DNA from 2 places in the Methylobacillus flagellatus KT genome. Region 1 is predicted to be linked to the other one. Evidence: predicted binding sites of a transcription regulator. Region 1 holds the regulator's gene; the other holds the start of a gene.
The links. Region 1 encodes FliA, which starts transcription of late flagellar genes. Its sites were predicted from a motif close to CTAAAGTTNNCNNAAANNNTGCCGATANNA; they were not measured.
Positions count from the first base shown of each region.

Region 1 (3,390 bases):
ATCCAGCAGCGCGATCCGGTCAAGTCCAATATACTCGGCAAGATGATCTCGGCAGGATTCAGTGCCGGGCTCGCGCGCCAGATCGCGGAGAAGGTCCCTGCTGACCACAGCGAAACAAATGCCATGAAATGGCTGCAGAATGTGATCAGCAACAATATCCACACCATTAGCGACGAGCAGCAGATTCTGGACCAGGGCGGCATATATGCCTTGGTCGGCCCGACTGGCGTCGGCAAGACCACGACGACGGCCAAGCTGGCAGCCCGCTTCGTGATGAAGCACGGTCCGCGCAAGCTAGCCCTCATCACGACCGACTCCTACCGCATTGGCGGGCACGAGCAACTGCGGATCTACGGCAAGATCCTCGGCGTCATGGTGCATGCCGTCAAGGACGAAGCCGACCTACGCATTGCCCTGAACGAACTCAAGGGCAAGCACACCATCCTGATCGACACGGTCGGCGTCAGCCAACGTGACCGTATGGTGGCGGAGCAAATTGCCATGCTGTCCAAGACAGGCCTGCCCATCAAAAAGATCCTGTGCATGAACGCCACCAGCTCTGGCGAAACCCTGGTCGACGTCATGGACGTATACAAACGCTACGGCCTGGATGGCGGTATCATCACCAAACTGGACGAGGCCGCATCGATCGGCAGCGTCCTCGATATCATCATCCGAGAACGCCTCAAGCTATATTACGTCGCGAATGGTCAACGCGTGCCGGAAGATATCCATCTCGCCAACAATCACTTCCTCGCACACCATGCCTTCAAGATGACACGCCAAAAAGCGGAGCAATTCCAGTTTCGCGAGGCCGAAATGCCCTTCCTGATGGCGAATGTCGCTACCAGTGGCAGAATCCTGGAGGCGCCGCATGAATCATCAGTACAAAGACCAAGCGGCCGGCTTGCGCCGCCTGATGGCGGGCCCCAAGCCAAGAATCATCTCCGTCCTGTCGGCAGCTGGAAAACCCGAACATACGCGCTTCATGACCAATCTTGCCGCTCCGCTGCATCGGCAGGGCAATACAGTGCTGGTCGTCGAGGCAACCAGCACCCCGGTGCACGAGGCGAGGCACTACGGCATAGATAGCAACCAAGCCACATTACTGGAGGCCCTGCTGCGCCCAGAACTGCTCCAGCCGTTAATCACCGATGACAGCCGTGGTTATTCTGTTGCAAAATTACTGCCAGGCAATACTGCCAGCCGCTTTCTGCAACAAGACAACATCAAGCAGCAACTCGAGCGTTTATTCTTGACCATGGCAGGTCAGCACGACATCGTACTGGTGGATGCTGCGCTCACCGTTGAAGACACCATGCCGCTGGACGTACTACACCATGGGGAGATACTGATACACATGACGCGGGATACCGGTTCCATTACCCAGGCCTATACCTTGATCAAGCGGCTATGCAGCCAGGTAGGCAGGCGTACCCTGGATATTGTGGTGTCGCATGCAAGTGAGGCGCAGGCCCATGTGGTGTTCAATAATATCGCCGCGGTCGCGCACCGGCATCTTGATATCAAGCTCGACTTTGCTGGCCTCATCCCGTCAGATGAGCATCTGAATATCGCAGCAAAACTTGGGCGCAATGTCATCGAAGCCTTTCCCAAGACCAAGGCTGCGGCAGCATTTAAGGCATTAGCAGGCAAAATAGACCATAATCATGGTTTATTGGAAACGTCGCTCAGCTAAGAGGACCCAAGTGATGTATACCTTGCATGGAAAAACCAGCCCGAAGGAAGAACTGCTGAAGCAGCATGCAAGCCTGGTCAAAAAGATTGCGTACCAGCTCAAGGCCAAGCTGCCTGCCAGTGTCGACATCGATGACTTGATACAGGCTGGCATGATGGGACTGCTCGATGCCAGCAATCGCTATGAAGATAACCATGGCGCGCAATTCGAGACCTATGCGGCCCAGCGTATCCGTGGCTCCATGATTGATGAACTGCGCCGGGCCGACTGGCTTCCACGCAGCGTGCGCAAGAATATGCGCGATGTGGAAAGCGCCGTGCACCTGCTGGAACAGAAACTCGGTCGGCCTCCCACCGAAGGCGAGCTTGCCCGAGAACTCAACCTGTCCATGGATGATTTCCAGGGGATGCTGGACGACTGCAGTGGGCACCAGCTCATCTACTACGAAGATTTCAGTGAACAGGACAGTGGAGACCACTTCCTCGACCGCTATCAATCCGATGATTCGGGAGACCCGCTGAAGGCCCTACTTTCCAGTGACTTCCGGGAAGCGTTGATCGAAGCCATAGAAGCGTTGCCTGAGCGCGAAAAAATCCTCATGGGCCTCTACTACGAGCAGGAAATGAACCTCAAAGACATCGGCGCCATCATGAGCGTATCCGAATCCCGGGTTTGCCAATTGCACACCCAGGCCGTCGCGCGGCTGCGCGCCAAACTGAAAGAGAAATTGTGGACTGGAGCAGTCTAGGCGGCATACTCCTTGCCCTCGCCGGCATCCTGATAGGGCAGGCGCTTGAGGGAGGGAAGTTCAGTTCCCTCATTCAGCCTGCCGCATTCATGATCGTACTGTTCGGTACCATAGGTGCCGTGCTGTTGCAGACCCGACCCGTATTTTTCATCCAGGGGATAAGGTTATTGCAATGGGTCGTGTTTCCCCCGCAGGACGACAGGGAAAAACTGGCGCGCCGTATCACCAGCTGGAGCCAAATTGCGCGCAAGGACGGCATCCTGCTGCTGGAGAACCATATGTACTCGGAACAGGATCCCTTCGTGAAAACGGCATTGCGCCTGGTGATCGATGGAACGCCTCCCGAAAAGATCCGCGATATCTGCAACGTGGATATCAACCGCTATGAGGCAGCGCAGCGCAATGCGGTCAAGATATGGGAAGCCGCTGGCGGCTATGCTCCAACGATTGGCATCCTGGGTGCTGTGCTCGGCCTGATCCATGTCATGGAGAACCTTTCCGACCCAGGCAAGCTGGGCAGCGGCATCGCAATTGCCTTTGTGGCGACTATTTACGGCGTAGGTTTTGCCAACCTGCTCTTCCTGCCGATCGCCAATAAGCTCAAGGCACTCGTGCAATTGCAGACCACCCGGCGTGAAATGGTGGTCGAAGGCGTGGTGGGGATCGCAAATGGCGAGAATCACAAGATTATCGAAGAACGCTTGAATGCTTACTTACGCTGAATCTGGGTGGATATGGGAAGAAGAAGAAAATTTGAGGATGAGCCAGACAACAATGACCGTTGGCTGGTCTCCTATGCAGACTTCATTACCCTGCTGTTCGCTTTTTTCGTCGTCATGTATGGCATCTCATCAGTCAACGACCAGAAATACAAGGAACTCACCTCTGCCCTGGGCAGCGCATTTAGCGGCAACACCAACGACAATACCTCCAGCCCCTCGCC
Region 1 is NC_007947.1:2,086,219-2,089,608, forward strand. Features, by position in the region: gene flhF (flagellar biosynthesis protein FlhF) at 1-1,092, shown strand, start outside; gene MFLA_RS09945 (MinD/ParA family ATP-binding protein) at 989-1,699, shown strand; gene MFLA_RS09950 (RNA polymerase sigma factor FliA) at 1,713-2,447, shown strand; gene MFLA_RS09955 (flagellar motor protein) at 2,429-3,169, shown strand; gene motD (flagellar motor protein MotD) at 3,182-3,390, shown strand, end outside.

Region 2 (3,390 bases), 990 kb from region 1:
CAGGCGATCTGCAGCCTCATGACCAGGATATCGACAATGAATGGCGCAAGAGCATCATTACACGCAGTCCGCAAATGGAAAACTTGCTCGGGCAAGCCAAGCTCATGGCAGTTTCCGATGCCAGCGTATTTATCCAAGGTGAAAGCGGGACGGGCAAGGAGTTGCTGGCACGCGCCATCCATCAGGCCAGTCCTCGCCGGGACAAGCCTTTTATCGCCATCAATTGCGGTGCCATTCCAGAAGCCCTGCTTGAGTCTGAACTATTCGGTCATAGCAAAGGGGCATTCACCGGCGCCTTGCGCGATCACAAAGGGCTGTTCCAGACGGCTGACGGCGGCACCCTGTTCCTGGACGAAATCGGCGACATGCCGCTGCCATTGCAGGTAAAACTGCTTAGAGCCCTGCAGGAGCGCGCCATCCGTCCCGTCGGGTCCAATACCAGCATCAACATTGATGTGCGTGTGATTTCTGCGACTCACCGCAACCTGGCAGAGGAGATGAAAGCCGGACGGTTCCGCGAAGACCTGTACTATCGCATCAATGTTGTCGGACTTGAAATTCCTCCCCTGGCTGCACGTCGTGAAGATATTTCCCTATTGGCCAATAACTTTCTCAACGAACTGGCCACCAAGTACCGTAAAAAACTCAACGGCTTTGCCCCCGAAGCCTTGGAGCTGTTGATCACTGCGCCATGGCCTGGCAACGTCCGCCAGTTGCAGAATATCGTCGAACAAACCGTAGTGCTCTGCACCACACCCTTAATCCCGGCCACTTTGGTACAAAAAGCATTGCAAGAAAACATCGGCGGCATTGTACCGTTTGAAGTTGCACGGAAGAATTTTGAGCGCGACTACCTGATCAAGCTGCTCAAGGCCACGAATGGAGGCGTTACACAAGCTGCCCGCCTGGCGCAACGCAATCGCACCGAGTTTTACAAGCTATTGCAACGCCACCAGCTCACGCCGGCGTTGTTCAAGAACGACAATACCGCACATTAATGTCTCCTCTGAGAGACGGAATTACCCATTGATTTTCAACAAGTTAACTCATCATGCACGCAATACGTCTCAATTTTGAGACATGAAACAGAAGGGCCCGCTCGCTCCAAATTCAATTAACCCAATGATAAATATAGATTTATTAATGTTGGCACACTCTTCGCTATAGATTAATTGAATTTTTCGGCTGCATACTCCAAACGAAAATCATGAGTCGGAGATACTAAACATATGATGGGATCCAATACAAAAAAAACGCACCCCATGGTCTTGGTTGCAGCAACCGCCATGACGATATTCAGCTTGGTAGGGAGCGCCGCGATGACTGGCCTGATTCCTGTGGCGCATACCTATCGCCCCGACCTTGCTCAGGAATTAATTACCGATCCCAATGCCGCCATGGTGATCAGCAATATACTGACACAAGACACTAACGAAGCGGGTAAGAACGAATCGACTCATACTTGCCTGGAGTGTGGCACTATCATATCGATTCGCTCTTTTACTTCTCATACGAATAATAGCGATGCTTACCACATCAATGATAAAACAGCGGAAGGCGCAACCTACATCATCAAAGTCAGAATGAGCGATGGGCACTTGTATACTTTTACCCAGTACAACATGCCCCACTATTCTGTAGGGGACAGTGTCAAGCTCAAGAGTGGCCGACTGGTGAATGCCTAACGTATATTGAATCTCCAAGCTCCTCATAGCAGGCCTTTATCCTCCCCGAGAAGGTCTGCTTTTTTTCTTCAAAAATAAAGCCCTGCAAAGCAGGGCTTTATTTTTTCCTGATATTGATATGGATATTTCAAGCCACCGTATTCACATTCTGTCCTAGATGTGCCGGCAGATTGGCGGAGGGAGCTGGTAGCGCCTCCAGCAATGCCAACGCATTGGCTGAGCTGATATCCAGGGCTTTTTTCAGTACCGTCGTCCCCACTTCCTGCTGCAAGCGCGTAGCTGAAAGATCGGAGGCAACACTCGCAATTGCACTCACATCCATGTTGATTTCCATTTTGACGATAATATATGCATTAACGGCAGGTTTGGGCTCAAGTTAAGGCTTCTGCTCACTTGATCATCGCATTTCTCATGGCAGTGGCGAAAAAAAACGCCCCCGAAGGAGCGTTGTCGACTGTCCGTCCAGTCAAAAAGCTATCATTCCTTGCCAATCTGGTAAAACTCTTGATTGGCTTCAACGATTTTACCAGTAGAGGCATCCACTTCGACCTTGAATTCCTTGCCATCCTTGGTCTTGATGTCGAACTCGTAGGAGGCTGCGCCATTCTCTTCAATTTCGTATTCAACCTCGACAATTTCACCGGGATGCGCAGCAAGGGCTGTCTTGCGTGCCTCGGCTTCGCTTACCTTCTGTTTGGCCTTGAACAGAGGATGGTCTGCGGAGTCGACCTCTTGCTCTATTTCCACGATCTTGCCTGTATTAGCGTCGCATTCTACATCCCAAGCGGTACTATCGCTAGACTCAATATCAAATTCATAAACTGGTGTCTCGCCTTCCAGCTTGTACTCTACCTTGACCACTGTTCCTGGTTTAGCCTTGAGCGCCGCTTCCAGGCAGGTTTCCAAGCTGACCTTTCCTTTGGGAAAGTGATGATCAGCAATCGCCAAGCTGCTGGATATCGCCAATGCAAAAGTACTAAGCACAACTAAGGTTTTTCCCACCATTTATCTCCATATAATCATTATTCAACCTAATGTTGCGATTATAAACGAACAATTAGCATTCAGGACAAATTCCTTATTGCTCCAGGATAAAATCATTTTCCTGATGCCCCTTGCCAGTGATGACAAGCTCTGCCATCTCCCGTGCGCTCACTGGACGACTGAATAAATAGCCTTGCACCATATCGCTTCCCTGCTCCCGCAGGAATTGCAACTGTGCTTTGGTCTCCACGCCTTCTGCCACGACCTCAAGCTTCAGGCTGTGCGCCATCTGGATAGTGGCCGTGGTAATCGCGACATCGTCGGGATCATTGGGGATATCCCGGATAAAGCTGCGGTCTATCTTAAGCCGGCTGACGGGAAAACGCTTGAGATATGCCATGGATGAATAACCTGTGCCGAAATCATCGATGGCAAGATGCATGCCCATGGCCTTGAGGTCTGCCAGGCGAGTAGTGGTCGCTTCCGCGTCTTCCATCAGGACGGTTTCGGTAATTTCCAATTCGAGCAGGCTGCTATCCATGCCAGTTCGCTCAATGATCTTGGTCATGGTCTGTACCAGGTTCTCTTGGCGGAACTGGCGCCCCGAGAGGTTGACGCTCATGCGCAGTGGCACTCCCAACGCCTTCCACTCCATGGCCTGCCTGCAAGCCTCGCGCAATACCCACTCCCCGATGCGCACGATGAGGCCAGTCTCCTCGGC
Region 2 is NC_007947.1:1,098,343-1,101,732, reverse strand. Features, by position in the region: gene MFLA_RS05400 (sigma 54-interacting transcriptional regulator) at 1-998, shown strand, start outside; gene MFLA_RS05395 (hypothetical protein) at 1,230-1,685, shown strand; gene MFLA_RS05390 (YjfB family protein) at 1,813-2,007, opposite strand; gene MFLA_RS05385 (PepSY domain-containing protein) at 2,163-2,690, opposite strand; gene MFLA_RS05380 (putative bifunctional diguanylate cyclase/phosphodiesterase) at 2,764-3,390, opposite strand, start outside.
Region 2: the regulator FliA is predicted to act here: its motif matches at 2,037-2,066, upstream of MFLA_RS05390 (YjfB family protein).